DNA from 2 places in the Streptomyces sp. Y309 genome. Region 2 is predicted to be linked to the other one. Evidence: riboswitches for the same ligand, from Rfam matches in the RefSeq annotation. Region 2 holds a riboswitch; the other holds the start of a gene.

Region 1 (15,581 bases), 4.9 Mb from region 2:
TTGGATCATGTCACGGCCGCGGGCACGTCCCCGACCAAGCTCACCGGCTGGCGCTTCCTGATCCGCTGCGGGGAGCGCGCGGTGGCCGCCGCGGACACGATGCTCACCCCGGACGGCTGGGCCTTCTCGCACTTCTCCGAAGGCCCGTACATCACCTCCGCCGAGCTGGCCCTGCGTCACGCCGAGGCCATGCCCCAGGCCTACCAGCCCCGGCTGCTCTCCGTGCCCGAGCTCTACATGCTCACGCTGTGGCTGCACGCCGACTGCACCGCCGACGGCGCGAGCGGCGCGCTCGCCCCCAGCGACCTCCTGGTGCCACTCGCCCCGGCACCCCCCGGCATCGCGGCCCACCGCCCGCACCGCGCCGCCGACCTGCTGCCGGTGCTCACCCACCGCCTGAGCCCGGCGCCGCTCCTGGGCTCGCCCGCCTGACCCGCCGCGCTCGGCCCTGCCGTGCCCCGCCGCCCGCCCGGGCCGCGGGGCACGGCCTTGCCCATCCGGACTAGTCCACTTCGGCTACCGCGAACCACCCGAAGAGACAGGGAAGTTGGGCTGAACCGTCCGGGCGGGTGATACGTCATTAAGCAGTAGGAAGCGCTGCCGCAAAATCCCTGCGGAATGACGTCCGTGGGGCAACACTGGAGCTGACCGACGAACACAACGGGGGGCGGCGATGACCGCATCGAGCCGCAGGACTGACGTCTCAACCATCACCACGCAGCGAAAGAACCCTTCCATGTGCCAGCACCAGCCACCGTGCCCGACAGCCGAATCCGCCGACCGGGAAGCCGCGTTCCTCGTGGCGCACCACCCGGAACAGGGCTGGAGCCTGCTGTGCAACGGCGTCCTGCTCTTCGAGGACACCGGTGAGCTGCTGCCGAACGGGGAGATCATCGCCCCGCACCGACCGCTGGGCACCAACCAGGTGATGACGGCCGCCTGAGCCGTCCACCACGAATCCAAGGGCCGGCCCGGACGAACTGTCCGAACCGGCCCTGACTCATGTCCGCCGGCACCGCACGACCGGTGCCGGCGTCACGCATGCTGCGCGGTATCAGTCCTCGTACGCATCCAGCGGCGGGCAGGAGCAGACCAGGTTCCGGTCGCCGTACGCCTGGTCGATGCGGCGCACCGGCGGCCAGTACTTGTCGGCGGCCACCACACCGGCCGGGAACACCGCCTCCTCGCGGGTGTAGCCGTGCTCCCAGTCGCCGCCGAGCGCGGCGGCGGTGTGCGGGGCGTTGCCCAGCGGGTTGTCGTCGGCGGACCAGGCGCCGCTCGCGACCTTCTCGATCTCGCCGCGGATGGCGATCATCGCCTCGCAGAAACGGTCCAGCTCGTCCAGGTCCTCGCTCTCCGTGGGCTCGATCATCAGCGTGCCGGCGACCGGGAAGGACATGGTCGGCGCGTGGAAGCCGTAGTCGATGAGCCGCTTGGCGATGTCGTCGACGCTGACGCCCGTGGCCTTGCTCAGCGGACGCAGATCGATGATGCACTCGTGCGCGACAAGACCGCCGGGGCCGGTGTAGAGCACGGGGTAGTGCGGCTCCAGGCGCTTGGCGATGTAGTTCGCCGAGAGCACGGCGACCTGCGTGGCCCGCTTGAGCCCCTCGCCGCCCATGAGGCGGACGTACGCCCAGGAGATCGGCAGGATTCCGGCCGAGCCCCACGGGGCGGCGGAGATGGGGCCGACGCCCGTCTCGGGGCCGGCCGCGGGCTGCAGCGGGTGGTTGGGCAGGTACGGCGCGAGGTGCCCGCGCACACCCACCGGGCCGACGCCGGGGCCACCGCCGCCGTGCGGGATGCAGAACGTCTTGTGCAGGTTCAGGTGCGAGACGTCGCCGCCGAAGCGGCCGGGCTTGGCGAGCCCCACCAGGGCGTTGAGGTTGGCGCCGTCGACGTACACCTGGCCGCCCGCGTCGTGCACCTGCGCGCAGATGTCGGCGACGTGCTCCTCGAAGACGCCGTGCGTGGACGGGTACGTGATCATCAGGACGGCGAGCTGCTCGCGGTACTGCTCGATCTTGGCCCGCAGGTCCTCGACGTCGATCTCGCCGTCGTCCGCGGTCTTCACGACGACGACCTTCATCCCGGCCATCACGGCGCTGGCGGCGTTGGTGCCGTGCGCGGAGGACGGGATCAGGCAGACGGTGCGCTGCTCGTCGCCGTTGGCACGGTGGTAGCCGCGCACCGCGAGCAGCCCGGCCAGCTCGCCCTGCGAACCGGCGTTGGGCTGCAGCGACACCTTGTCGTACCCGGTGACCTCGGCGAGCCGCTCCTCCAGCTCACGGATCAGCGTCAGATAGCCCTGCGCCTGCTGGGCGGGCGCGAAGGGGTGCAGCTGGCCGAACTCCGGCCAGGTGACCGGCTCCATCTCCGTGGTGGCGTTGAGCTTCATGGTGCAGGAACCCAGCGGGATCATGCCGCGGTCCAGCGCGTAGTCGCGGTCGGCGAGGCGGCGCAGGTAGCGCAGCATCGCGGTCTCGGAGCGGTACTGGTGGAAGACGGGGTGCGCCAGGAACTCGTCGGAGCGCAGGAGACCGGCGGGCAGGGTGTCCGCGACGGACGCGTCGAGCGACGCGACGTCGGCCTCGACCCCGAACGCCGTCCACAGTGCGGCCAGTTGCGCCCGCGTCGTGGTCTCGTCGCAGGCGAACGACACCTGGTCGGCGTCGACGAGGTGGATGTTGACGCCGCCCTCGCGGGCCGCGGTGACGACGTCGGCGGCCTTGCCCGGCACGCGGACGGTCAGCGTGTCGAAGTACGCCTCGTGCACGACCTCGACGCCTCCGGCCTTGAGGCCCTCGGCGAGGATCGTCGCGTACCGGTGGGTGCGCCGGGCGATCGCCTTGAGCCCCTCGGGCCCGTGGTAGACGGCGTACATCCCGGCCATGACGGCGAGCAGCACCTGAGCGGTACAGATGTTGCTGGTCGCCTTCTCGCGCCGGATGTGCTGCTCACGGGTCTGCAGCGCGAGCCGGTAGGCCTTGTTGCCGTCGGCGTCGACGGACACACCCACGAGCCGGCCGGGCAGGCTGCGGGCGAACTTCTCGCGCACCGCCATGTAGCCGGCGTGCGGGCCGCCGAAGCCCATCGGCACGCCGAAGCGCTGCGTGGTGCCGACGGCGATGTCCGCGCCGAGCTCGCCGGGCGAGGTGAGCAGCGTGAGCGCCAGCAGGTCCGCGGCGACAGAAACGATTGCTCCGAGCTCGTGCGCCCGGTCGATGAGCGGCTTGATGTCCCGTACGGCCCCGGAGGCGCCCGGGTACTGCAGCAGCACGCCCACCACACCGCGCTCGGCGATGTCGGCCGGGATGCCGTCGGTCAGGTCCGCGACGACAACCTCGACGCCGGTCGGCTCGGCGCGGGTCCGGATCACGGCGATGGTCTGCGGCAGTACGTCGGCGTCGACCAGGTAGACGCCGTCCTTGACCTTGCCCATGCGCCGGGAGAGCGCCATGGCCTCGGCGGCGGCGGTGCCCTCGTCGAGCAGCGAGGCGCCGGAGGTGGGCAGTCCGGTGAGGTCGGCGACGACGGTCTGGAAGTTCAGCAGGGCCTCGAGGCGGCCCTGCGAGATCTCCGGCTGGTAGGGCGTGTACGCCGTGTACCACGCCGGGTTCTCCATCACGTTCCGCAGGATCACCGGCGGCGTGAACGTCCCGTAGTAGCCGAGTCCGATCATCGAGTCGAGCACCTGGTTGCGGTCGGCGAGGGTGCGCAGCTCGGCGAGCACCTCGGCCTCCGTACGGGCGCCGGGCAGCTCGAGGGCCTCGGCGTTCTTGATCACATCCGGCACCGCGGCGGCCGTGAGCTCGTCGAGCGAGCCGTAGCCGACCTGGGCGAGCATCTTGGCGCGGGCTTCGGCATCGGGTCCGATGTGCCGCTGCTCGAAGGGGATTCCCTGCTCGAGCTGTGAGAGCGGCGTACGAGGGGTGGCGGTCATTGCGGAGGCCTCCTGGTCTGACGCGACCTGCGAGGGGCACCACGGCGCGGGTACCCGGACGGCCTCCCCCTCTGTCATCTCAACCTGAGAGCTTCACAGTCCCGCCACTGGCGGCACTGCTTTCACCGTCGGTGAGGAAGGGTTCCGAACGTGCCCGCCCGACGCCCGCCCTACTTTCCAGAGTGACCTCGTCCGTGCGGTACAGGGGCCTGAGAGATTCCGGGGAGGAGTTGCTCCTTCGGCGCCTCCGGCGTTTCCACCGAAGAGCTCTCCCGCACGGGGTCAACAGCCGCTTGCCAGCCTACCAGCGAGGACCGCGCGCCATCCCTCGAGTGGCCGCCCGCCCCGATGTGCTCTTTCGTAGTGATTACGAGCGAAATCTGGATGAGCTGGATGAGTACGAGACGGCTTGCGACCAGTTGGAGGGCCCGTGCAGACCGATATCGATCCGCGCAACCTGATCGGCCGCAAGGCGTTCGACCGCAACGGAGCCAAGATCGGCACGATCGACGAGGTCTATCTCGACGACGCCACCGGCGCCCCGGAGTGGGCCGCTATACGTACGGGCCTGTTCAGCAGGGATGCCTTCGTGCCCCTGGAGCCCAGCGAGCTGGTCAAGGACGGCACCCTGCGGGTTCCGTTCGAGCGGGCCTTGATCAAGGACGCCCCCGACTTCGGCGTCGGCCGCCATCTGTCCCCGGAGCAGGAGCTCCAGCTGTACCGCCACTACGGCCTGGACCTGGCCCCACCGCCGCCGCCTCCGGATGTGGACTTCGGGCATTCGGCCAATTCTTCTGATGCGTGAGTGGGGGGGGAGGCGTCCTCTGCCGGGGCGTTCTCTGGGCGTCCTCTACTGAGGCGCGACTTTCATGCCTGGGTGGGGTATGTGGCTGGGCCTTGCCGGGTGCGCCGCCCTGCCGTGCCCACCCACGGCTGCCGGCGCCGCCCTGCCGTGCCCACCCACGGCTGCCTGCCCCTAGCCCCGCTCGCGCCGAGCCCACGCCTGCCTTTGGCTCCCGCCTTCGCCTTGAGGCATGGGGCACTGGGGCCAGGGCCTGAAGGGGGCCTGAAGGGCGCCAGAGCTCCCCTGGGACGTCCAGGCACTGGGACCAAAGGCCCCAAAGGGCGCCAGAGCCCCCTGGGACCACTGGGCGCCACCCGACGCACCTCTCAGCCGTGCTCGCCCCCCCGTTCCCCTCCGGACGGTGCCCCTCAGGGCACGCCGGGCTCCTCTCCGGCGACGACGCCCACCCCCGCACCGGTCACGCCACGCTCCACCCCAGGTGAGAGGGGATCTGCATCCCCAGGTGGGAGGGGATCCGCAACCTCCTCCGCCGCCGCCACGGCGGGCACCAACGGCACCGGCTCCGACGGCTCCAGCTCCGGATCGTCCGTCCGGAACGTCCGCACCCGCCCCGGCGCCGACCCAGGCGTCTCGAACCGCACGGTCACCCGCCCCAGGCCACTCCCCTGCACCCACCCCGCCCCGAACACCGCGTGCCGCACGTCGTGCCCCGCATGCCACCGGCGCTCGGCCGTCGAAACGGGCTCCCCACCCCCGGTCTCGCCCACACCCGCACCCTCGTCCCCGCCCCCCTCGGGCACCGCCTCATCACCGTCCCCCGCGACTCCAGGCGCCACCGCCTCCTGGGCTTCCGCCTCCGCCTCCGCGTCCGCGTCCGCGTCGGCCTGCGCCTGCGCCTGCGCCTGCGCCTGCGCCTGCGCCTGCGCCTGCGCGAACAAATCCTCCTGCGTGTAGTCCGCAAGCCCGCTGACCCCCACGCCCAGCAGCCGCACCCCACCCGTCGTGTCCACGGATTCGAGCAGCCGGGCCGCCGCCTCCCGTACGACACCTGGGTCGTCCGTGGGCCCCCGCAGCGTCTCGGACCGCGTCAGCGTGGAGAAGTCGAACCGCCGCACCTTCAGCACGATCGTCCGCCCGGAGTGCCCCGCGTCCCGTAGCCGCTGCACGCACCGGTCGGCCAGCCGCGCCACCTCCATCCGGACCCGTACCCGGTCGTGGATGTCCACGTCGTACGTGTCCTCGACGCTCACCGACTTGGTGTCCCGCTCGGCCACCACCGGCCGCTCGTCGCGCGCCAGCGCCATCGCGTACAGCGCCCCGCCGTGGGCCTTGCCGAGCAGACGGACCAGCTCGTCCTCGCCCGCCTCGGCGATCTCCTCGATGGTGGTGATCCCGGCCCGCCGCAGGTGGTCGCCTGTCGCCGGCCCCACTCCGGGCAGCGTCCGCACGGACATGGGCCCGAGCAGTTCCCGCTCCGTGCCGGGTCTTATGAGCACCAGGCCGTCCGGTTTGGCCTGCTCGGAGGCGATCTTCGCCAGCATCTTGGACGCGGCGAGCCCCACCGACCCGCTCAGCCCCGTGACCCGCAGGATGTCCGCCCGCAACCGCTCCCCCACGGCCCGCGCCGACGCCTCGTCCGACGCGACGCCGCCCGCCTCCAGGTCCACGAAGGCCTCGTCCAGGCTCAGCGGCTCAACCAGCGGCGAGAGCTCCCGCAACAGCCGCATCACCTGCTCGCTGATCTCCCGGTAGAACGAGAACCGCGGCACGAGATACGCGGCGTTCGGCGCCAGCCGCCGCGCCTGCCCCATGGGCATCGCCGAATGGACCCCGAACCGACGCGCCTCGTAGGAGGCGGTGGCCACCACCCCACGAGGCCCCAGGCCACCGACGATCACGGCCTTTCCGCGCAGGCTCGGCTTCGCGGCCTGCTCGGCGGACGCGTAGAAGGCATCCATGTCGAGATGCAGAATCGTCGGCGCGGTTCTCACATCTCCGATGCTGCCCTACGCCACTGACAATCCCCTGCCGTCACAGACCATCCCACCGGCCACAAGCCCCCAGGCCGCCCCGCCCCCGCGGAAGCCGGGCGCACAACAGCCACCACAGCCACCACAACGCCAGTCACCGCGGCCGCCGCGCGGCCGTCCGGCTGACTGGCGCCGCGCGCGGCCGTCCGACTGACGGCGCGCAGGCTCAGACAGCCCGGTTGCCGCGCAGGCTCAGACAGCCCGATTGCGCCGCCTCGCGAGCTCGTCCCCAGGATGGTTGCCCACCAGCGTCTCCCCCGTGTCGACACGCTCCCCGTGGAGCTGCGACAGAGCGGCCTCCACGTCGCGCCAGACGACGCCCACGGCGATCCCGAAGACGCCCTGCCCGCCCTGGAGCAGATCGTGCACCTCGTTGGGCGAGGTGCATTCGTAGACCGTCGCTCCGTCGCTCATCAGCGTCGTGCGCTCGAGATCCCGGAAACCGCTGTCCCGCAGGTGCTGGACCGTGGTGCGGATGTTCTGCAGCGAGACCCCGGTGTCGAGGAAGCGCTTCACGATCTTCAGAACGACCACGTCACGGAAACTGTAGAGCCGCTGGGTCCCGGAACCCCCGGCCGCGCGCACACTCGGCTCGACGAGCCCGGTCCGCGCCCAGTAGTCCAATTGGCGGTACGTAATGCCCGCGGCGGCGCACGCCGTGGGCCCCCGATAACCGACCCGGTCCTGCTCGGGGCCCTCCGCCTGACCTTCCGGTCCGGAGGTGCCGCCGGGCACTGCCACCGGGCGCTTCGGAGAGTGATCGGCCGAGCTGCTGTGAAGCGGGTACGGACCGCCCACCGCTGTGCCGTCGCCGCTGCTTCTCACGCCGACCTCCGTCCTTGACCTGCCTCCTCGACGGTAGGCAGTCACCAGGGGCTCGTCAACGAACGCCACACTCGGCACGCCGAGTGATAATCACCCTGCGAGTGGTTTCCCGTCCCACGCTGCGGGGAAAGGCTAGCCGAATGATCCGGGGACGGCCTCCCGGAAGGGGCTCACCGGCTGAACGACGGCGACCACTGGCTGCCGGCTGACGGCCGACGGCGGCTCACTCGCTACTGCTGGCTTCTGCCACTGAGCGCGACTCACTGGCCGCCTCACTGACTGTTGGTGCCGAAGTCCTCGGGCGAGATCTGGTCGAGGAACTCGCGGAACTTCTCCACCTCGTCCTCCTGCTCGTCCGGAATGGCGATCCCGGCGTCGTCGAGCACCCCGTCGCTGCCGAAGATCGGCGTTCCGGTGCGCAGCGCCAGCGCTATGGCGTCGGAGGGACGCGCGCTCACCTCGACCCCGCTGGCAAAGACCAGCTCGGCGTAGAACACGCCTTCCCGCAGGTCGGTGATGCGTACTTCGGTGAGCTCCTGGCCCACGGCCTCCAGCACGTCCTTGAACAGGTCGTGCGTCAGCGGCCGTGCGGGCGCCATGCCCTGCTGTGCGAAGGCGATGGCGGTCGCCTCCCCTGGTCCGATCCAGATGGGGAGGTACCGGTCGCCTCCCACTTCACGCAGGAGCACGATCGGCTGGTTGGAGGGCATTTCGACCCGGACACCTACGACGTCGAGCTCGTTCACACAGCAACCCTAGGACGTGCCCGGCAGGTTTGGGTAGTCGGGCACCCGTCGAGTCAGCGCGCCCGGACACCCAGCGCACTGTGCACGAGCGCCGCGTGCAGCCTGCCGGTGAGCCCGGCAAGCTCCCGCGTACGGGCCTCCGCATGGGTCCTGGTCTGCGGATTGCGGTGCCTGCGCAGCGGTGCGACCACCTGGTCGACGAGCCCCGCCTCCCGGTCCGCCGCCGCCTTCATGGCCCGCAGATGGCGGGGTTCGATGCCGAATCGACCGAGTTCCACCACCAGCGCGGCGACCGTCACCGCGTCCGCGTCATAGCTGCCGTCCGCCAGAGGTGTGACCAGGCCGTATGTCTCCCACTCGGCGAGCTGGCGCTCATCGGCCTCGGCAGCGGCCAGCAGGGCGTCCCGCCCCAGCCGCGCCGCCGTGCGCTCCTCGTCGGCCTCGACGAGCTCACCGTCGCCCGCGGACTCGGTCTGCTGCCCGGGCAGGGGCAGGGCAGGGCCCTGCCCGCCTGCTGAGGCGTCGAGCTGCTCGCGGATCACCTTGAGCGGCAGATACTGGTCGCGCTGCATCCGCAGGACCTGGGCGAGCCGCTCGACGTCCTCCGGGCTGAACTTGCGATAGCCGGACGGCGTGCGCTGCGGCTCGATGAGCCCCTCGGACTCCAGGAACCTGATCTTGGAGATCGTGACCTCGGGAAATTCGTCACGCAGCACATTCAGCACGGTGCCGATGCTCATCAGCCGATGGTCCGTGGCGGCGGTGCCGCTTCCGGCACCGCCCCTCTGTGTGTGCAGCATGGACCTTCCTGACGGATCAGATGCCGACGCCCCGCTGGCTCGCGTAGAAGACCAGCCGGTACTTCCCGATCTGCACCTCGTCACCGTTCGACAGCGCGGTCGAGTCGATCCGCTCCCGGTTCACATACGTGCCGTTGAGGCTGCCCACATCGGCGACGGTGAAGGAACCGTCCTGGAGGCGACGGAACTCCACATGGCGGCGCGACACCGTCACGTCGTCCAGGAAGATGTCGCTCTGCGGGTGGCGCCCCGCCGTCGTCAGGTCGCCGTCCAGGAGGAAGCGGCTGCCCGAGTTCGGACCGCGCCGCACCACGAGCAGCGCCGAGCCGAGCGGCAGCGCGTCGACGGCCGCCTGGGCCTCGGGCGAGAGCGCCGGAGACGGCGTCTGCCCCGTGACCTCGGCGTCGTAGGCCTCAAGACCGGAGATGGAGATCGTCGAAGTGGTTTCGGAGGGACGCTCGGCGACCGCTCCGGCCCGCAGCGGCGCACCGCAGTTGGAACAGAACCGGCTCGCCTGCGCGTTGCGGTTCCCGCACCTCGTACACACCAGGGCCGACATGGACGGATCCTCCTGCCGCGGCTGCCCCGCTGGGGCATGGGACGCGTACGGATCGGGCGTAAACCCTCCACCCGTACTTGAGGTTGACGGTTCCCCGAAACCTATGCGTCCGGAAGTAGCAGGGTCAACAGACGACGCGCCCTGTCCGCCCGAAATGTCTCCACCGACCTGGTCCCGGAACAGCGGGCGCTCGCCCACCTGTGTCTCCGGCACGTCTCCAGCACGCGGCGCGCGATGACGGGCGTCCTCACGTGCACTCTTGCCGAACAACTTCGCAAACAACTTCACGGGCGATTCCCCTTGACCGAAACAGACCCGCCCGTGGGGCAGGACGAACCCTGATTGCACACACCGTCGTACAGCGGCACCACGGACATCCTCACAACGTCCGCGGCCGCCAAACAGTTTCCACCACGCACCCCGAATCCGGTGCGCCGACCCCCCGCAACCTCATGCCCTGGACCGGCAACCCCCATGCGCCCCCGCCTCACTGGGAGGACGACCGAGCGTAGTCAGGCCGCTTCGCCGGTCGCAAGGCATCCACGACGATCTTCTCCGTACGTGCGACGGTGACCGTGGCCTGCTCCTTCTCCAGAGTCTGCACCACTCCGCCGGGGATGTTCAGCGCCGGTTCCAGGTCCTGCGGCTTGCCGATGACCTTGAAGCGGTAGGGCGCCGCGACCTTCCGGCCGTCCACGCGCACACCACCGCCCGTCGCGTCCGACAGATGGGTACTGGCCACCACCCTGACGTCATCGACCTGGATGGCCTCCGCGCCGGCGGCGCGCAGCTCCTGGATGGCGTCGAGCAGCATGTCAGCCTCCACCTTCCCCTTCTTGTCGTCGATCGTCAGCGTGATGCCGGGACCTTGCGCGGCCACGGTGCCCGCGAGAATGCCGAGTTGCCGTTCCCTCTCGACCGTCTGCCTGCGGGCCTCCTCGGCCTGGTCCGAGCTGCTCTCGAGACCGGTGCGCTGCTCCTCCAGACGCCTCTTCTCATCTTCCAGACGCTGAGTACGGTCATCCAGTTCATCGAGGATGCGTACGAGATCTTCTTGCCGTGCGCCACGCAGCGCGCTGCTGTCGTTGGTGGACCGCACCTGAATGGCGAGTCCGAGGCCGAGAACGAACAGCAGCAGGGCGACGATGAGTTGGGCGCGGGTCAGTCGCGGCGGCCACAGACCCTGCACCAGCCGCTGACGACCGGTCAGGGACGGGTCCTTGCCCGGCTTGCCCGGCCCGGCCTCCGCCCCGCTCTGCTCCGGCTGCGCCCCGTCGTCGGGCGCCCGGGGCGTCACAGGGACCTCGGCGGGCAGTTCCCTGCGCCGGCGGTCCTCGGGCGTGTCGTCCCCGTTTTTGGGGTCCGTGGGGTTCGTGGGTTCCATGGGACTCATCGCCGTCACGCCCGGAAGACGTGGCGGCGGATCGCCGCGGCGTTGGAGAAGATCCGGATCCCGAGGACCACGACGACGCCCGTGGAGAGCTGCGCGCCCACGCCCAGCTTGTCGCCGAGGAAGACGATCAGCGCGGCCACGACCACGTTCGACAGGAACGACACCACGAAGACCTTGTCGTCGAAGATGCCGTCGAGCATCGCGCGCAGACCACCGAACACCGCGTCGAGCGCGGCCACCACGGCGATCGGAAGATACGGCTCGACCACCGCGGGAACCTCGGGCCGAACCAGCAATCCGGCCACGACTCCCACGACGAGGCCCAGTACGGCGATCACGTTGTGCCCTTTCCTGCCTTCGGCTCTGCTGTACGTACGGTCACACTGGGCGCGGCCGGCAGCCGGACGTCGTCCACCGGCGAAATGCTGGCCCGGATGCCGAAGTTCTCGTGCAGGGCATGCAGATACTGACCGTCGCGGCTGTTCTGGAACCTCGTGCTCAACTTCTGACCGTCACCCACCGCGAGCACCGTATACGGCGGCACCAGCGGCTTGTTGTCGACCAGTATCGCGTCGCCGGCCGCCCTGATCGCCGACAGCGAGGTGAGCCGCTGGTCGTTGATCGCGACTGCTTCGGCGCCCGACTCCCACAGGCCGTTCACGACCCGCTGCATGTCGCGGTCGCGCACCCGGCCGGTGTCGGAGAACCCCGAGGTCTCCCGGGGACCGCCACCGCCCTGGTCGGCTTCCTTCTTATCGTTGACCACGAGTTTCACGCCCGGCCCGTGCACCTCCGTGGCACCGGACAGCAGCGACACCAACTCGGCCTTACTGCCGCCGTGTTTCTTCAGCGCCGCCCGCTGCCGCGCGCTCACGTCGCCACGCAGGTCGTCGACCTCGTCCTCGAGCTTGTCCGCGTCCGCCGTCGCCGACTCGACCCGGTCGATCAGCTCGGAGCGCTCCTTGGCGAGCACCGGAGCCGCTATCCGCGCCTGCGCCGCACCCACGGTCACCACGAGCGCGGCGAGCACCAGACCGGCGGCGAGCCCCAGCTTGGCCCGCAGCGTCTTCGGGACTCCACCTGTGCCGGTTTCCCTCTTGCGGGCGGCGGCTTCCGCGTACCCCTCGTCGAGACTGTGGTCCATGACGGTGGTGAGCAGCGACATGGAGGCGTCCGGGCGCCGGGGGCGCGTGACGGTGCTCCGAACGGGGGGCTGCTGCGGCATGCCGCACATCGTCGCACGTCGCGGGCGCTACCTCCGAATGGCCCCACCGACGTGCCGGACAGCGCCACTTACGGGTGCTGTCCGGCACATGTGCGCCATCAGTGCCCGGCGCTGTCCACCACGGCCGCCCACTCGTCGAGCAGCGCCTGGGCCGACGCGTCGTCGGGCCCTTCCGCCCACAGGTGTGTCACGGCCTCAGCCGGGTCGGGCAGCACGAGCACCCACCGCCCGTCGGCCTCCACGACCCGCACGCCGTCGGTCGTGTCCACGGACCGGTCGCCCGCGGCCTCCACGACACGCCGCATCACAAGACCCTTGACGGCCCACGGCGTGGCGAGGTCACGCCGCTGGACGTGCGCACGCGGGATCCGGGCATCGATCTGGCTCAGCGTGAGCTGCGTACGCGCCACCAGCCCGATGAGCCGTACGAACGCCGCCGTACCGTCGAACACGCTGCTGAACTCCGGCACGATGAACCCGCCGCGCCCGTCCCCGCCGAAGATCGTCGAATCGCCGCGCCCCACCCGGGTCAGATCGTCCGGCGACGTGGTCGTCCAGTCCACCTGAGTGCCGTGATACGCGGCGACCTGCTCGGCGATCCGCGTCGTCGTCACCGGCAGCGCGACCCGCCCACTGCGCCGCTCCGCGGCCACCAGGTCCAGCATGACCAGCAGGGCCCGGTCGTCCTCGACGATCCGCCCCTTCTCGTCGACGAGCGACAGACGCTCACCCACGGGGTCGAAGCGCACCCCGAAGGCGGCCCGCGCCGACGCCACGATCTCCCCGAGCCGCATCAGCCCGGAACGGCGCGCGTCGGCCGACTCGGTGGGCCGCGACTCGTCGAGACCGGGGTTGATCGTCAGCGCGTCGACCCCGAGCTTCCCCAGGAGACTGGGCAGTACGAGACCGGCGCTGCCGTTGGACGCGTCGACGACGACCTTGAGCTCCGACTCGGCGATCCCCGTCGTGTCGACATTCCGCAGCAGCGACCCGGTGTAGGAGTCGAAGACACTGGAGGGGAAGTGCAGGTCCCCGATCTCTCCGGGGAAGGCACGCCGGTATTCCTGGCGCGCGTACACCCGGTCGAGCTTGCGCTGGCTCGCCTGCGAGAGGTCCGCCCCGCGCCCGTCGAAGAACATGATGTCGACGGAGTCCGGCACCCCCGTCGTCGTACGGATCATGATGCCGCCGGCGCTGCCGCGCGCCGTCTGCTGCCGTGCGACGGGCAGTGGCACGTTCTCCAGGTCGCGTACGTCGATGGCGCTGGCCTGGAGGGCGGAGATCACCGCCCGCTTCAGTGCCCGGGCGCCACGGGAGTGGTCTCGCGCCGTGGTGACGGTGGAGCCCTTCTTGAGCGTCGTGGCGTACGCCCCTGCGAGACGTACGGCGAGTTCCGGCGTGATCTCCACATTCAGAATGCCGGACACTCCGCGCGCTCCGAAGAGGTGTGCCTGCCCGCGCGACTCCCAGATGACCGAGGTGTTGACGAACGCGCCGGCCTCGATGGTCTTGAACGGATAGACCCGTACATTGCCCTGGACGATCGATTCTTCGCCGACGAGGCACTCGTCGCCGATGACGGCACCGTCCTCGATCCGGGCGGCCCGCATGATGTCGGTGTTCTTTCCGACGACGCAGCCCCGAAGATTGCTGTGCTGCCCGATGTAGACGTTGTCGTGAACCACCGCCTTGTGCAGGAAGGCCCCGCTCTTCACGACCACGTTCGAGCCCACGACGGTGTGCTCACGGATCTCGACATCCGCTTCGATCTTGGCGTAGTCACCGACGAACAGGGGCCCGCGGAGCACGGCGTCCGGATGCACTTCGGCGCCTTCGGCGACCCACACTCCGGGGGAGATCTCAAAGCCGTCGAGTTCGACGTCGACCTTGCCCTCCAGCACGTCTGCCTGGGCCTTCACGTAGCTCTCGTGGGTGCCGACGTCCTCCCAGTAGCCCTCGGCGACGTACCCGTAGACGGGCTTGCCTTCCTTCATGAGCTGCGGGAAGACGTCGCCCGACCAGTCGACGGGCACATCGGCTTCGACATAGTCGAAGACTTCGGGCTCCATGACGTAGATGCCGGTGTTCACCGTGTCGGAGAAGACCTGTCCCCAGGTCGGCTTCTCCAGGAAGCGCTCGACCTTGCCTTCTTCGTCGACGATGGTGATGCCGAATTCCAACGGGTTGGGAACGCGTGTCAGACAGACGGTGACAAGCGCACCCTTCTCCTTGTGAAAGCGGATCAGGTCGGTGAGGTCGAAGTCGGTCAGAGCGTCACCGGAGATGACGAGAAAGGCATCGTCCTTCAGAGCCTCTTCAGCGTTCTTCACGCTGCCGGCGGTGCCGAGTGGCTTCTCCTCATTGGCATAGGTGAGCTCCATGCCGAGCTCTTCACCGTCGCCGAAATAGTTCTTGACGAGTGACGCCAGGAACTGGACTGTCACTACGGTCTCGGTGAGCCCATGCCTCTTCAGCAGGCGCAGCACATGCTCCATGATCGGCCGATTGGCCACCGGCAGGAGCGGCTTGGGCATGCTGGAGGTCATGGGGCGCAGGCGTGTGCCTTCGCCCCCGGCCATCACGACGGCCTTCATGTCGGAAACGTCCTCCTTGATAGACGACGATCTAGCCGACTCAGCTCTGCCGGGATTGGCCCGTTCAGTCGGTTACGGGCCTTCGAGCCTCTACAGCCGCCATATCGGCAGGCTCAATCGGCCTTGGCATCCGCCTTGACAAGTCGGCGGACCTGAACCACATAGAGGATCCCTGCCCACCAGTACAGCGTTGTACCCCATCCGGCGAACGCCCATCCGAAAATAGCAGCGAGTGTATGGATCCAGCCACTTCCGTCACTGAGCAGAAGCAGTGGAAATGCATACATCAGGTTGAAGGTGGCGGCCTTGCCGAGGAAGTTCACCTGCGGCGGCGGATAGCCGTGGCGCCGGAGGATCCAGACCATCACCAGCAGAACCAGCTCGCGCAGCAGCAGGACCCCGGTCAGCCACAGCGGAAGAATCTCCCGCCAGGTGAGGCCGACGAGCGTCGAGAGGATATAGAGCCGGTCGGCCGCCGGGTCGAGGATCCGGCCGAGGCTGCTGATCTGGTTCCACCGCCGGGCGAGCTTGCCGTCGAGGTAGTCGCTGACCCCGCTCAGCGCGAGCACGAGCAGCGCCCAGCCGTCGCTCTTCGGCCCGCCGAACTCCGGCCTGAGGATGAGCCACAGGAAGAGGGGCACACCGACGAGGCGCGCCATGC
Region 2 (15,581 bases):
GGCCAGCAGGCCCTCGTTCTTCAGGCGGCGGGCGAACAGGCGGGCGGCGCGCATCGGGCCGACCGTGTGGGAGCTGGACGGGCCGATGCCGATCGAGAACAGGTCGAAGACCGAGATGGCCACGGGAGAACTCCAATGATGGGTGGTAGACGCCGTTGTCTGCCGGTCGTGCGGGGGACAGCAAGCGGTGCGGTGGGGCAAGCGGTGCTTTCGGGGCACGTGGTGCGGGGCACCGCGCGCACTGTCCTCATGTCCAGTGTGCGCGGTGCCCCGGAAGTCCGTACCAACGAGGTACCAAACTAAAGCGTACGAAACTACTTCAGTCCGGGGTACAGCGGGTGCTTCGCGGCCAGAGCGGACACGCGGGCCTTGAGGGACTCGGCGTCGAAGCCGGGCTTGAGGGCCTCGGCGATGATGTCCGCGACCTCACGGAAGTCCTCGGCCGTAAAGCCGCGGGTGGCGAGGGCCGGGGTGCCGATGCGCAGGCCGGAGGTGACCATCGGCGGGCGCGGGTCGTTCGGGATGGCGTTGCGGTTGACCGTGATGCCGACCTCGTGGAGGCGGTCCTCGGCCTGCTGTCCGTCCAGCTCGCTGTGGCGCAGGTCGACCAGGACCAGGTGCACGTCCGTACCGCCGGACAGGACGGAGACGCCGTGCTCCTTGACGTCGTCCTGCACCAGGCGCTCGGCCAGGATGCGGGCGCCGTCGAGGGTGCGCTGCTGGCGCTCCTTGAAGTCGTCCGAGGCGGCGACCTTGAAGGAGACGGCCTTGGCCGCGATCACGTGCTCGAGCGGGCCGCCCTGCTGACCGGGGAAGACCGCCGAGTTGATCTTCTTGGCGAGCTCCTGGGTGGACAGGATGACGCCGCCGCGCGGGCCGCCGAGGGTCTTGTGCGTGGTGGTGGTGACCACGTGGGCGTGCGGGACGGGGGAGGGGTGCAGGCCCGCGGCCACCAGGCCCGCGAAGTGCGCCATGTCCACCATCAGGTACGCGCCGACCTCGTCGGCGACGCGCCGGAAGGCGGCGAAGTCGAGCTGGCGCGGGTACGCCGACCAGCCCGCGACGATCAGCTTCGGCTTGGCCTCCTTGGCGAGGCGCTCGACCTCGGCCATGTCGACCTGGCCGGTCTCGTCGTCCACGTGGTAGGCGACCACGTTGTAGAGCTTGCCGGAGAAGTTGATCTTCATGCCGTGGGTCAGGTGCCCGCCGTGCGCGAGGTTCAGACCCATGATCGTGTCGCCCGGCTTGAGCAGCGCGAACATCGCGGCCGCGTTGGCCTGCGCGCCCGAGTGCGGCTGGACGTTGGCGTGCTCGGCGCCGAAGAGCTCCTTGACGCGGTCGATCGCGATCTGCTCGACCACGTCGACGTGCTCGCAGCCGCCGTAGTAGCGGCGGCCGGGGTAGCCCTCGGCGTACTTGTTGGTGAGGACCGAGCCCTGGGCCTCCATGACGGCGACCGGAGCGAAGTTCTCCGAGGCGATCATCTCGAGGGTGGACTGCTGGCGGTCGAGCTCGGCGTCGACGGCGGCGGCGACGTCCGGGTCGAGCTCGTGGAGAGGGGTGTTCAGAAGCGACATCGGAAGATCAGTCCTTACGCCGTGGTCAGCTGCCTGCGAAGTCGGTGTACTCGTCGGCGGAGAGCAGGTCGCCCGGCTCGTCCGCGACGCGCACCTTGAACAGCCAGCCGCCCGTGAAGGGGGCCGAGTTCACCAGGGACGGGTCGTCCACGACGTCCTGGTTGGCCTCGACGACCTCGCCGGAGACGGGGGAGTAGAGGTCGGACACCGACTTGGTCGACTCCAGCTCGCCGCAGGTCTCGCCCGCGGTGACCGTGGCGCCGACGTCCGGGAGGTCGGCGTAGACGACGTCACCGAGCGCGTTGGCCGCGTACTCCGTGATGCCGACGGTCGCCACACCGTCCTCGGTGGCCGACAGCCACTCGTGCTCCTTGCTGTAACGCAGCTGCTGGGGGTTGCTCATGGCCTGAATTCTCCTGTACGCGGGCGTGTGCTGATGCACGTGGGTCTTACGGACTGAGACGGACTGAGACGGACGCGTGACACCGCGGGAGCCGGTGGGACGCACGGGGCGTCCGCGGCACGCGCGGAAGCGTTACTTCTCGCGACTTCTCGCGATTTCTGACGCGTTATTTCTGGCGCTTGTAGAACGGCAGCGCGACGACTTCGTACGGCTCGTGCGTGCCGCGGATGTCCACGCCCACGCCCGGCGTGCCGGGGGCGGCGTGCGCCGCGTCCACGTAGGCCATCGCGATCGGCTTGCCGAGGGTCGGGGACGGCGCGCCGGAGGTGACCTCGCCGATGACCTCGCCGTCGGCGACCACGCTCATGCCCGCGCGCGGGACCCGGCGGCCCTCGGCGACCAGGCCGACGAGCTTGCGCGGGGGAGCGGCCTCGGCGCGCTCGGCGGCGGCGCGCAGCGCCTCGGCGCCCACGAAGTCGTCCGCGTGCGACGTCTTGTCAAACTTGACGACCCGTCCCAGACCGGCGTCGAAAGGCGTCAGGTCCGTCGTCAGCTCGTGCCCGTACAGCGGCATGCCCGCCTCCAGGCGCAGCGTGTCGCGGCAGGACAGGCCGCACGGGATCAGGCCCGCCGGGGCGCCCGCCTCGGTCAGCGCCCGCCACAGCTTCTCGGCGTGCTCGGGGGCCACGAACAGCTCGAAGCCGTCCTCGCCGGTGTAGCCCGTGCGGGCGATCAGGGCGGGCACGTCCGCGACGGTGCCGGGCAGGCCCGCGTAGTACTTCAGGCCGTCCAGGTCGGCGTCCGTGACGGACTTGAGGATGCCGGGGGACTCGGGGCCCTGCACGGCGATCAGCGCGTACGCGTCCCGGTCGTCCCGCACCCGGGCGTCGAAGCCGGCGGCGCGCTCGGTGAGGGCGTCGAGGACGACCTGGGCGTTGCCGGCGTTGGCGACGACCATGAACTCCTGGTCCTGGAGCCGGTAGACGATCAGGTCGTCGAGGATGCCGCCGTCCGCCCGGCAGATCATGGTGTAGCGGGCGCGGCCGGCGCCGACGGAGCCGATGTTGCCGACGAGCGCGTAGTTGAGCAGGTCCACGGCCTCGGGGCCGGTGACGGTGATCTCGCCCATGTGGGAGAGGTCGAAGAGGCCGGCGCGGGTGCGGACCGCGTTGTGCTCGTCGCGCTCGCTGCCGTACCGCAGCGGCATGTCCCAGCCCGCGAAGTCGGTCATGGTGGCGCCCAGCGAACGATGCAAAGCATCGAGGGCGGTGTGGCGTGGGGTGTGGCTCATCAGTACTGACTCCCGGGCATGGCATGACGGGCGAGGTCGATCCTCCCCATCTGTCATAAACCTGAGAGGTTCACCACGTCCCGTACGTATGACGGGTCATGACTTGCACCTTGGGTGGAGCCGTCCCGTTGACCGGGGGAGTGGCCCGCTTTTCAGATGTGCCTCGCCCGCGCGGTACGGGGCCTGAGAGATTCAAGGGAGGAACTTGCTCCTTCGGCGCCCCAGGACGAGTGTCGTGTCCCTGGGAACTCTCCCGCGCGGATTCAAGCGGCCGGTATGGAGTTGGCGCGCTCATCATTGCACGCGCCCCCGCTTCACAACAGCCGCAACCCGATGCGCCGGTTCGGGGAACAGCCCGGGCCTTGGCGCCCTTGTACAGCATTACCTTCTCTTTACACTCGACGGAGAAGTACTGGGGATGAGTGACGTGACCAGCATGGGGAGGCCGATCACGGTGCGCAGGAGCGGTGCTGGTGCGACCACCACGGGGGTGGCGCTGCCCGAGGGCGGTGTCGTGCTGCCGGGCAGCGGCGTCGGTGTCGCGCTGCCGTCGCAGTCCGGCGCCCCCTCGCGGGAGAGCCTCGGGTTCTTCCCGCGGGCCGTCGTGCGCGACCTCCGGGAGCGGGCGGGGCGCGGGCCGCGGCGCCTGGTGTTCGCCGCGAGCGACGTCGTGGTCGTCTCCGGGCTGCCCGGCAGCGGCAAGTCCACGCTGATGCGGCGCGCCGTGGCGGGCCCGCGCGTGGACTCCCAGGACACCCGCGACCGCTGGGCGGCCCGCATGCCCCGGCTGCTTCCGTACGCGCTCTACCGCCCCCTGGTCCGCCTCGCGCACTACGCGGGCCTGCGCCGGGCGCTGCGCTCCGGCGCCGGCGTCGTCGTGCACGACTGCGGTACGCAGCCGTGGGTGCGCCGCTGGCTGGCCCGCGCCGCCGTCCGGCGCGGGGCGACGCTGCATCTGCTGCTGCTCGACGTGCCGGTCGAGGTGGCCCTGGACGGCCAGCGGGCGCGCGGGCGCGGAGTGTCGCGGTACGCCTTCGCGCGGCACCGCAGGACGGTCGGCCACCTGGTCCGCTCCGCCGAGCGCGGGGAGCTGCCGCGGGGCTGCGGCTCGGCGGTGCTGCTCGACCGGGAGGCGGCGGGGGTGTTGGGGGAGATCGGGTTCGGGGCGGACGTGTAGGTCTGTTCGGCGGGAGTTGTCAGCCCGTCCGGCGTTTGAGGACGAGCCGCGAAGCGGCGATAAGCAGGGGTCCAGGGGGCGGCAGCCCCCTGGTTACGGGAAGGGGTGGGCCTGGGGCGCCCCGCGAGGGCCCGGCGTTAGGGTCGGCCCCGGAAGCGCGCGAGGCAGGCACAAGGCAGAACGGCACGCGCAGGGCAGAGCAAGGGTTGGGACAGATGGACTTTCCGGGGGACTTTCCGGCGCACGCGCATCCCGACGGGGGATGGCCGGCCAACGAGCTGGAGGAGGTGCTCGCGGCCTCGCTCGGGGCGCCACCGTCCGACGCGGTGGGCGCCCGCATGGTCGAGACGCTGGGCCGCAGCCACGTCTGGGTGCCCCTGCCCGGAGGCGGCGGCCCCGAGAGCGCGACCCTCGACCTGCCGACGCTGGAGATCGACGGTCAGGCGTACGTCCCCGTCTTCACCTCCGAGCAGCAGTTCCAGCAGGCCACGGGCGGCCGGATGAACTGCACGGTGGCGCCGGCCGTGGAGTTCGCGCGCGGTCTGCCGCCGCAGCTCGGGATCGCCCTGAACCCCGAGGGCACCGTCGCCGTGCCGCTGCCGCCGCCGGCCGTCGCCGCGCTGTGCCGCGTGGGGCGCACCGAGCTGGACGGTCCCGCGAGCGGGGGGCGGGTGCGGCTGTTCGAGCCGGACTGGAAGGAGGACCCGGTGGACTTCCTGTCCGCCGCGTCCCGGGAGTTCGAGGCGGCGGGTGTCGTGCTCACCGCGCGCCGCTGCCTGGCCGCCGTCGAGGACGACGCGCCCTCCCTCTTCGTCGGCGTCGAACTGACCTCCTGGGAGGGCGACGCCCGCGACGCCCCCATGCAGGCCCTGGGCCGCGCCCTCACCCGGTTCCCCGTCCCCTGGCCGGTCAACCTGGTCCTCCTGGACGTCGCCCAGGACCCGGTGGCCGACTGGATGAGGGAGCGGACGCGGCCGTTCTTCTCGGTTCGGTAGGTGACTGCGTCCGCGGCTGCCGTTCCTGGCCGGGGGCCTGAGGTCGGTGCCCGCGTCCGTTCGCACCGTGCGGTGGTCGCTGTCCTCGCGTTGTGCTTCGTCCGCGGCTGGGTGGGTGGTGCGCCGCGCTGCGCGCGGCGTTTTCTCCCACCCGCCCACCCGTGACTGTGGGCCGCAGGGTGGGCCCGGGGGCCGGATTCCGGTGGACGCGTCCGTTCGCGCCGCGCGGTGGTCGCTGTCCTCGCGTTGTGCTTCGTCCGCGGCTGGGTGGGTGGTGCGCCGCGCTGCGCGCGGCGTTTTCTCCCACCCGCCCACCCGTGACTGTGGGCCGCAGGGTGGGCCGGGGGCCGCAGCCCGGTGGACGCGTCCGTTCGCGCCGCGTGGTGGTTCCCCCCCCACAGGGCCAAGGTCCAGCCCCGGCGGTGCGGCGGGGCCGACAGTAACGGGTGGGTGGGTGGGAGAACGCCGCCGCGCAGCGGTGGCGGCGGTTGCCGCTACGGTGCGCCAGGGCCGAGCCCCGATCAAGGCGCCCCCGCCAGAAGTAAGCTGGGAACCCGACTCGGTCGACACGGCCGTGCGGGCAGGTCGGGTACGTCGGGTACGTCGCGAAGGGGCGGTTACGGGTGAGTGCGTCGGGCACGGCCGCAGCGGGACAGGTCGAGCACATGCTGCGCCAGGTGACGCCCGGGCGCTATGACGCGTACGAGGCGCTCCTGCACGCCCTCGCCGACGGCCGCGTCTGGATGCTGCTCTGGCACGGCCAGGCGGGCTCCCCCGACGCGCAGTACGGCAACATGGAGGTCGACGGCCTCGGTTACGCCCCCTGCGTGACCTCCGCCCAGGAGCTCGCGGCCAGCGGCTGGAACCGCGGGTACGAAGTGATCGGCGGCGTCGACGCGGCCCGCGCCCTGTACCCGGACCACTACGGCCTGTGGTTGAACCCGCACGCCCCGGGCGGCGGCGTCGGCATCCCCTGGCTCGACCTGCGCCGCATCGCGAGCGGCCTCGACCTGCAGCCCGCGGGCCCGCTGCGGCTGACCGACCCGGCCATCGAACTCCCGCAGTTCTACGCCCTGTTGACGCAGAACGCGCACCGCACCCCGGCGGTCCGCTCGCTGCGCCGCGCCTGGGTCCAGCCCGCCCTCGGCGCCCCGTACCTGGCCATCGGCCTGGACGTGTACGACACCTCGCCCGGGTCGGTCGACACGGTCCGCGCGATGATGCAGCAGTCCATCGGCGCCGTCCCCGAGGGCCTGCCGGTCTCGACCGTCGCGATGTCCGACCCGCACGACCCGGTCGCGATGTGGCTGCGCGCCAACGCCCGCCCGTTCTACGACCGCGACCCGCAGGCGGCCCCGGCCCCCGCCGCAGGCGGATACGGCTATCCCGCGTCGTACTGAAGAAAACCGCCGTAAAACCCGCGAAAACCCCGAAACTTCCACCACCTCGATCCGGACATCATCCGGCCGCAGGCCGAAAACCGACGACCGCCATCGGCCTGAACAGCGCCGACGTGCGCGATGTCCGCTAACGGGGCCGGAGCGACGTTATGGGCTCCTGTGGCGCCTTGGACCCCAACTGCCCCGTGTTCGCCCGGCGTTCAGTCACGTCCGGATAACGGAACACCTCGATCAGCATCACGGTTGCGCATCCATTCCCCGACAAGTCTGGTAACAGATCGCGGCCCCGTTGAAGACTCCCGCTCACAAGGGGCCTTCGCCCCTGTGTACGACGGACTGATCACGTCGCTACAGCGGCAAGTGCGGGCCGGTCACCGCCGGTTGAGAGGGGTCCCTGCCACGATGACGGCGCCATTGCATGACACACCTGCGGACGCGAAACCCACTGAGGACGTCGCTCCCGCAGGCGGTGCAGGGGTGAAGAAGGTCGAGGGGCGGTCCCTCAAGCAGATCGCCTGGAACCGGCTGAAGCGGGACAAGGTCGCGCTGGCCGGTGGCATCACCGTGCTGGTCCTGGTCCTGGTCGCCGTCTTCGCGCCCCTGATCGTCAGCGTCCTCGGCCATCCGCCGAACGACTTCCACCAGGACAAGCTGGACCCGCTGACCAACCTGCCCACGGGCTCGCTCGGCGGCGTCAGCGGCGACTTCCTGTTCGGCGTCGAGCCCAACAAGGGCCGCGACGTATTCAGCCGGATCGTCTACGGCGCACGCATCTCACTGCTCGTGGCCTTCCTCGCCGCCATCGTCGCCGTGGTCCTCGGCACGCTCTTCGGGATCATCGCCGGCTACTTCGGCGGCTGGGTCGACGCCCTGATCAGCCGCGTGATGGACGTGCTGCTCTCGTTCCCGCAGCTGCTCTTCATCATCTCCCTGATCTCGGTGCTCCCCGACGACCTGATGGGCCTGGAAGGGACGAGCGTGCGCGTCGCGATCCTCGTCCTTGTGATCGGCTTCTTCGGCTGGCCGTACATCGGACGCATCGTGCGCGGCCAGACGCTCTCGCTCCGCGAGCGCGAGTACGTCGAGGCGGCCAAGAGCCTCGGCGGCGGCCGGCGCCACATCCTCTTCCGCGAGCTGCTGCCCAACCTGGTCGCCCCCATCACCGTCTACGCGACGCTGATGATCCCGACGAACATCCTCACGGAGGCCGCTCTCAGCTTCCTCGGCGCGGGCGTCAAGCCGCCGACCGCCTCCTGGGGAGGCATGCTGCGCGACGCCCTCGAAACGTACGAGCACGACCCGATGTTCATGGTCTTCCCGGGTGTGACGATCTTCATCACGGTGCTCGCCTTCAACCTCTTCGGGGACGGTCTGCGCGACGCGCTCGACCCCAAGGGAACCCGCTAGCAGTCCAACTGACTTGCCCCTGCCGCTGGTCAGGTGGCTCATTCCATGGTTCTCGGCAGCGATAGGCCAGGGACCGCGAATCTCGGAGGTTGCGAGAAAATGCCCAGAGTTTCCCCGAAACGACGGCTCACCGCTGGTGCGGCCCTCGTCGTCGCGGCACTGGTCACCACCACGGCGTGCGGCGGTGGCGACGACGACAACGGCGGCGGGAAGGGCGCGGGTTACAACGCCGCCCTGAACAAGGTCGCCAACCCGTCCAAGAAGGCCGGCGGCACGCTGCGCATGGTCGGCAAGCAGGACCTCGACTCGACCGACCCGCAGCGTGCCTACTACGGCATGTCCTGGGACTTCATGCGCTTCTACACCCGGCAGCTGGTGTCGTACGACACCAAGCCGGGCAAGGAGGGCACGAAGCTGGTCCCGGACCTCGCCGAGTCCACCGCGGACATCTCGAAGGACGGCAAGACCTACACGTACAAGCTGCGTGACGGCGTCACCTGGGAGGACGGTTCGCCGCTGACCTCCAAGGACGTCAAGTACGGCATCGAGCGCCTGTGGGCGACCGACACCATCACCGGTGGTCCTGGCTACATCCGCCAGACGCTCGACCCCAAGGGTGAGTACAAGGGTCCGTACAAGGACACGTCCAAGGACAAGCTGGGTCTGAAGGCGATCGAGACGCCCGACGACAAGACCATCGTCTTCAAGCTGCCCAAGCGCAACGGTGACTTCGAGCAGTTCCTGGCGATGCCGGCCGGCTCCCCGGTGAAGGCGGCCAAGGACACCAAGGCCAAGTACACCTCGCGGCCGTTCTCCTCGGGCCCGTACAAGTTCCAGTCGTACAAGCCCGGCAAGAAGATCGTCCTGGTCCGCAACGACAAGTGGAAGAAGGACTCGGACCCGATCCGCCCGGCCCTGCCGGACAAGATCGACGTGACGATCTCCGCCAACCTGGAGGAGAACGACAAGCGCCTGATGGACGGCGACTACGACGTCGACCTCAACGGCACGGGCATGACCCAGTCCGGCCGTGTCACCGCGGTGCAGAAGCACAAGGCGAACGTCGACAACATGCACACGTCCTTCGTGCGCTATGTCGCACTGATCCACACGGCCAAGCCGTTCGACAACGTGCACTGCCGCAAGGCCGTCTTCTACGGCACGGACTTCGCGGGCCTGCAGCAGACCCGCGGCGGCAAGCTCGCGGCCGGTGACATCGCCAACAGCACCCTGCCGAAGGCGGTCCCGGGCTCCAGCGACTACGACCCGTACGGAGTCCTTGAGCGCAAGGGCAAGCCGGACATCGCCAAGGCCAAGGACGAGCTGAAGCAGTGCGGCAAGCCGAACGGCTTCAGCGCCAAGATCACCGCGCGCAACAACAACCCGGGTGAGGTCGACACGGCCGAGGCCCTGCAGGCGCAGCTCAAGAAGGTCGGCATCAACGTCTCCGTCGAGCAGCTCGACGGCGCCGACTCCGCCAGCATCACCGGTTCGCCGTCCGTCGTGCAGAAGCGCGGCTACAGCATGCAGATGAGCGGCTGGGGCCCGGACTTCCCGACCGGCCAGGGCTACGCGCAGCCGCTGTTCGACAGCCGCTTCCTGAACGAGAACGGCAACTACAACGAGTCCCAGATCAAGGACAAGAAGATCGACGCCATGTTCGACGAGGCGATCGCCCAGACCGACCTGACCAAGGCCGCGGAGATCTACAAGAAGATCGACAAGCGCATCCTCGACCAGGCCGACTGGATGCCGTTCCTGTACGAGAAGAACATCACCTGGCGCGGCGAGCGGCTGACGAACGCCTACATGTCCGACGCCTACAACGGCCGGTACGACTACGTCTCGCTCGGCGTCAACGACAAGAAGTAACGCCGGAGAGCCGCCGCGGCGGGCGTGAATCCCGCCGCGGCGACCGTACTACTCGACCGACCGCCACACCGCCGCCGCATCCCGCCAGTCCGAAGGGCAGGTGATGGCCCCGGGCGGTGGCTCCCCGGCCCCTCACAAGGGGGCCGGGGAGCCACCGCCGGGCCGCGCACAGTGCTTGCTTATCTCATCCGGCGCCTGATCGCCGTCATCATCATGGTGCTGGTCGTACTGCTCGCGACCTTCACCGTCTTCTACATGCTGCCCAAGTGGGCGGGACAGGACATCGCCGTCCTCTTCGCAGGGAAGCAGGCCGGAGCCGAGCAGCTCGAAGGCATCCGCACCAAACTCGGCCTCGACGACCCGCTGATCATCCAGTTCTGGGACTTCATCAAGGGCATCCCGATGGGCCGGGACTACGCCAACGGCAGTGACGTCACGCACTGCCCGGCGCCCTGCTTCGGCTATTCCTTCCGCACCGAGGCCCCCGTCTGGGAGACCCTCAAGGACGCCCTGCCCGTGACCGGCGCGCTCGCCGCCGGCGCCTGTGTGCTGTGGCTGGGTGCCGGTGTCCTCACCGGTGTGGTCTCCGCGCTCAAGCGGGGCACGGTCTGGGACCGCGCCGCGATGACGACCGCCCTCGGCGGCGTCTCGCTCCCCGTCTTCTTCACCGGCATGATCGCGATGGGCATCTTCGTCCACAACCTGGGCTGGGTGGAGATCGCCGACAGCCTCAGTACGGACGACTCCATCGACGTCTGGTTCCAGACGCTGATCCTGCCGTGGATCGTCCTCGCCTTCCTGAACGCCGCGATGTACGCCCGTCTCACCCGCGCCACCATGCTGGAAGTGCTCGGCGAGGACTACATCCGCACCGCGCGCGCCAAGGGCCTCGGCGAGCCCGCCGTCATCCGCAGACACGCACTGCGCTCCGCGATGACGCCGATCCTCACCGTCTTCGGACTCGACCTCGGCGTGCTCATGGGCGGCGCCGTGCTCACCGAGTCCACCTTCAACCTTCCGGGCCTCGGCCTCGAAGCGGTCAGGGCCATCAGCAGCAAGGACCTGCCCGTGATCCTCGGCGTCACCCTGTGCGCGGCCCTCGCGATCGCCGTCGCCAACCTCGTCGTGGACCTTCTGTACGCCGTCATCGACCCGCGAGTGAGGCTGGGATGACCGAACTGTCCAAGAGCGGAGCCGCTCCCGAGAGCACCTCGGTCGCCAAATCCGGCGCGGCCGTCGGCGAAGTGGTCTCCGGCTCGCCCGCTCCCACCGCCTTCCTCGAGGTGCGCGACCTCAAGGTGCACTTCCCGACCGACGACGGCCTGGTCAAGTCCGTCGACGGGCTCTCCTTCCAGCTGGAGAAGGGCCGCACCCTCGGCATCGTCGGCGAGTCCGGCTCCGGCAAGTCCGTCACCTCGCTCGGCATCCTCGGCCTGCATACGGCCGGGCAATACGGCCGTCGCAAGCCGCAGCTCTCCGGCGAGATCTGGCTGAACGGCACCGAACTGCTCAGCGCCCCGGCGGACGAGGTGCGCAAGCTGCGCGGCCGCGAGATGGCGATGATCTTCCAGGACCCGCTGTCCGCGCTGCACCCGTACTACTCCATCGGCAAGCAGATCGTCGAGGCGTACCGGGTCCACCACGACGTCGACAAGAAGGTCGCGCGCAAGCGGGCCATCGACATGCTCGACCGCGTGGGCATCCCGCAGCCGGACAAGCGCGTCGACGCCTACCCGCACGAGTTCTCCGGCGGCATGCGGCAGCGCGCGATGATCGCCATGGCGCTCGTCAACAACCCGGAACTCCTCATCGCGGACGAGCCCACGACGGCGCTCGACGTGACGGTGCAGGCGCAGATCCTGGACCTGATCCGCGATCTGCAGAAGGAGTTCGGCTCCGCGGTCATCATGATCACCCACGATCTGGGCGTGGTGGCCGAGATGGCCGACGACCTGCTCGTGATGTACGGCGGCCGGTGCGTCGAGCGCGGCTCCGCGCAGCAGGTGTTCTACGAGCCCCAGCACCCCTACACCTGGGGCCTGCTCGGCTCGATGCCGCGCATCGACCGCGAGGAGACCGAGCGCCTCGTACCGGTCAAGGGCTCCCCGCCCAGCCTCATCAACCTGCCGAGCGGCTGCGCCTTCAACCCGCGCTGCCCGCACGCCGACGTGCCCAAGGACCAGATCACGCGCACCGAGCGCCCCGAGCTGCGCGAGGTCGGCTCCGGGCACTACTCGGCCTGCCACATGTCGCGCGAGGAGCGCACCAAGATCTGGACCGAAGAGATTGCGCCGAAGCTGTGAAGGACCAGGACATGACCATCCCCCCGCAGGCGAAACCCGCCCCGGACGCCGAGCGGGACGTGCTGCTCAAGGTCGACGGCCTGGTGAAGCACTTCCCCATCAAGAAGGGGCTGCTCCAGCGGCAGGTCGCGGCCGTCCAGGCCGTCGACGGGCTGAGCTTCGACGTGCGCTCCGGTGAGACGCTCGGCGTCGTCGGCGAGTCCGGCTGCGGCAAGTCGACGATGGGGCGGCTCATCACCCGGCTGCTCGAACCGACCAGCGGGCGCGTGGAGTTCGAGGGCGTGGACATCACGCACCTGGGCACGGCGAAGATGCGGCCGCTGCGCCGCGACGTCCAGATGATCTTCCAGGACCCGTACTCGTCGCTGAACCCCCGGCACACCATCGGCACGATTGTCGGCGCGCCCTTCAAGCTCCAGGGCGTCAGCCCCGAGGGCGGCGTCAAGAAGACCGTCCAGGGGATGCTGGAGCGGGTCGGCCTCAGCCCCGAGCACTACAACCGCTATCCGCACGAGTTCTCCGGCGGCCAGCGCCAGCGCATCGGCATCGCGCGGGCGCTCGCCCTCCAGCCGAAGCTGGTCGTCGCCGACGAGCCGGTGTCCGCCCTGGACGTGTCCATCCAGGCCCAGGTGGTCAACCTCCTCGACGACCTCCAGGACGAGCTCGGGCTCACGTACGTGATCATCGCGCACGACCTGTCGGTCATCCGGCACGTGTCCGACCGCATCGCGGTGATGTACCTCGGCAAGATCGTCGAACTCGCGGACCGCAAGGACCTGTACACCAGGCCCATGCATCCGTACACCAAGGCGCTGCTGTCCGCGGTGCCGGTGCCGGACCCCAAGCGGCGCGGGGTCAAGAGCGAGCGCATCCTGCTGCGCGGGGACGTGCCCTCGCCCATCGACCCGCCGAGCGGGTGCCGCTTCCACACGCGGTGCTGGAAGGCGACGGAGATCTGCGCGGTCAAGGAGCCTCCGCTCCTCGCCCTCGAAACCGCCCACCAGGTGGCCTGCCACCACCCCGAGAACGCCTCCGACCAGGCCCCCGAGGACACGAAGCTCCTCCAGGTGGCCAGGGAGGCGATCGATGTGGTGTCGGTGAGCACCGTGGCGGATGCGGAGGCCGCTGCCGCGGAGGGTACGGGAGGTGGGGGCGCCGCCGAGTCGCCGGCGCCGGCGTCGGCCGCGTCCGCGGAGGAGTCCGCTGCCGCGGGGGAGGCCGCGTCTCCGGGGGAGGCCGCTGCTGCGGAGGAGCCTGCTTCGGAGGCTGAGGCCGCCGAGGCGGAGAAGCCCGCGTCTCCGGAGGAGTCCGCTCCTGCGGAGGAGCCTGCGTCCGCGGAGGAGTCCGCTGCCGCGGAGGTGTCTGCTCCGGAGGCTGAGGCCGCCGAGGCGGAGGAGCCTGCGGTGGCGGACGGGCCCGCCGAGCCTCAGGTGGACGCCGAGCCGCGAGCGGACGCCGAGCTGCAGAAGGACGCCGAGCCGGGGGAGGACGTGGGTCCGGAACAGGGCACGGGTTCGAAGAAGGGCGCGGGGTTGAAGAAGGGCTCGGGCACGACCGACTGAGCGTGCTTTTGGTGCCGGAGGCCGCCGCACCGCAGATCGGCCTCCGGCCTCGTCCTCAATCGCCGGACGGGCTTTCCCCCACCCACCCGTCCGCCCTTACGGCTGGCGGCGCGTTCCTCTGCCGACCCCCGGCATGTGCCGGGGTTCCCCGCCCCCCGGGGCTTTTGCCGCTCGCGGCGCGTTTCCTGCCCGGGGTGGTCAGGGGCTGGGGCGGGAGGGGTGGCTTTCGGTTGGGGGACAATGGTGCGTGCTTCAGGAACTGTTCAGCCCGGGGGTCCAGCACGCACTGGACATCGTCGGCATCTTCGTCTTCGCGATATCCGGCGCCCTCCTCGCCGTACGCAAGAACTTCGACGTCTTCGGCATCGCCGTACTCGCCGAGGTCACGGCCCTCGGCGGCGGCCTCTTCCGCGACCTGGTGATCGGCGCGGTCCCCCCGGCCGCCTTCACCGATCTCGGCTACTTCCTCACGCCGCTGCTCGCCGCACTCCTCGTGTTCTTCCTGCACCCCCAGGTCGAACGCACCCAGTTCGCGGTGAACGTCTTCGACGCGGCCGGCCTCGGCCTGTTCTGCGTCACGGGCACCACGAAGGCGTACGACTACGGGCTCGGCCTCACCGCGTCCGCCACCCTGGGCCTGGCCACGGCGGTCGGCGGCGGCGTCCTGCGCGACATCGTCGCCAACGAGGTGCCGTCCCTGGTCCGCTGGGACCGTGACCTGTACGCGGTCCCCGCCGTCGTGGGCGCCACGATCGTCGCCCTGTGCATCCGCTTCGACGCCCTGAACGGGTTCACGACGGCGTTCGCCATCGTCACCGCGTTCGTGCTGCGGCTGCTCGCGATGCATTACCACTGGCGGGCGCCGCGCGCCTGGAACCGCCGCTCGTCGGCCGCCGAGGAGTCGGTCTGACCCGGGCAGGGCAGGCGGGCGGCCCGTCCTCTCCCCCGAGGGAGGACGGGCCGCCCGCTGTCGTGTCACCCGGGTCACCGGGATCACCCGGGTCACCGGAGGCCACCCGGGTCACCGCAGGGCCGGTCGGTCACCGGCAGCTGGGGCTGTTGCGGATGTTGATGGCGTACGGCTTCCAGCCAGGATTGACGTAGCCGGTCTTGCGCGGCTTGAGGCAGGCCGACTTCCGCTGGCCGCTCGTGTGCACGAAGTAGAGCTTGGCTCCGTCGTCACGGCGGGAGTTGGTGATGACCTTGGCCTGCTTGGCCCGCGGACCGAGGTTCTGGTAGCCCATGTCCTTGTACTTCGCGAGCAGGGTGTTGCCCTTGTAGAAGCAGACGGACGGCCAGGGGCAGCCGGGCCGCCGCGCGTCGGCGGACTGCTGGGTGCCCTGGTCCGTGACGGCCATGGTGGCCTGCGGTGCCCGCTGGGCGGCGGACCCCTGGGAGGCGAAGGCGGTGGGCGCCACGCCCGAGGCCATCAGGCCGCCGCCGAGAGCCAGGGCCGCCGTGCCGATTGCTGCGCGCTTACCGATGATCATGTGGCTTCGTCCCTTCCTGTGTGGTGGGGCGGCGTGGGGTGGACCACGCCGCCCGTTGTGCGTCACCGACTGTGCGCCGGGCCGCGGCACGGCGGACAGGGGAA

The links. A riboswitch is a leader RNA that binds a small molecule or an ion and turns the genes downstream of it on or off. The one in region 2 is predicted to bind glycine.
Region 1: another riboswitch for glycine. It lies ahead of gcvP (aminomethyl-transferring glycine dehydrogenase); the one in region 2 lies ahead of gcvT (glycine cleavage system aminomethyltransferase GcvT).

The regions. Positions count from the first base shown of each region.
Region 1 is NZ_CM160048.1:7,819,538-7,835,118, reverse strand. Features, by position in the region: gene AC0KTA_RS32635 (hypothetical protein) at 1-432, shown strand, start outside; gene AC0KTA_RS32630 (DUF5999 family protein) at 737-943, shown strand; gene gcvP (aminomethyl-transferring glycine dehydrogenase) at 1,055-3,943, opposite strand; glycine riboswitch at 4,131-4,228, opposite strand; gene AC0KTA_RS32620 (PRC-barrel domain-containing protein) at 4,374-4,748, shown strand; gene AC0KTA_RS32615 (DNA polymerase IV) at 5,156-6,739, opposite strand; gene AC0KTA_RS32610 (MerR family transcriptional regulator) at 6,971-7,603, opposite strand; gene AC0KTA_RS32605 (bifunctional nuclease family protein) at 7,876-8,349, opposite strand; gene ftsR (transcriptional regulator FtsR) at 8,403-9,149, opposite strand; gene AC0KTA_RS32595 (FHA domain-containing protein) at 9,166-10,134, opposite strand; gene AC0KTA_RS32590 (DUF881 domain-containing protein) at 10,196-11,092, opposite strand; gene AC0KTA_RS32585 (small basic family protein) at 11,107-11,439, opposite strand; gene AC0KTA_RS32580 (DUF881 domain-containing protein) at 11,436-12,335, opposite strand; gene AC0KTA_RS32575 (sugar phosphate nucleotidyltransferase) at 12,425-14,920, opposite strand; gene clsA (cardiolipin synthase ClsA) at 15,034-15,581, opposite strand, start outside.
Region 2 is NZ_CM160048.1:2,889,887-2,905,467, reverse strand. Features, by position in the region: gene AC0KTA_RS10925 (L-serine ammonia-lyase) at 1-123, opposite strand, end outside; gene glyA (serine hydroxymethyltransferase) at 315-1,577, opposite strand; gene gcvH (glycine cleavage system protein GcvH) at 1,603-1,980, opposite strand; gene gcvT (glycine cleavage system aminomethyltransferase GcvT) at 2,147-3,271, opposite strand; glycine riboswitch at 3,312-3,433, opposite strand; glycine riboswitch at 3,434-3,537, opposite strand; gene AC0KTA_RS10905 (AAA family ATPase) at 3,690-4,448, shown strand; gene AC0KTA_RS10900 (enhanced serine sensitivity protein SseB) at 4,664-5,443, shown strand; gene AC0KTA_RS10895 (enhanced serine sensitivity protein SseB C-terminal domain-containing protein) at 6,067-6,843, shown strand; gene AC0KTA_RS10890 (ABC transporter permease) at 7,246-8,250, shown strand; gene AC0KTA_RS10885 (ABC transporter substrate-binding protein) at 8,350-10,122, shown strand; gene AC0KTA_RS10880 (ABC transporter permease) at 10,294-11,295, shown strand; gene AC0KTA_RS10875 (ABC transporter ATP-binding protein) at 11,292-12,425, shown strand; gene AC0KTA_RS10870 (ABC transporter ATP-binding protein) at 12,437-13,987, shown strand; gene AC0KTA_RS10865 (trimeric intracellular cation channel family protein) at 14,235-14,897, shown strand; gene AC0KTA_RS10860 (hypothetical protein) at 15,028-15,477, opposite strand.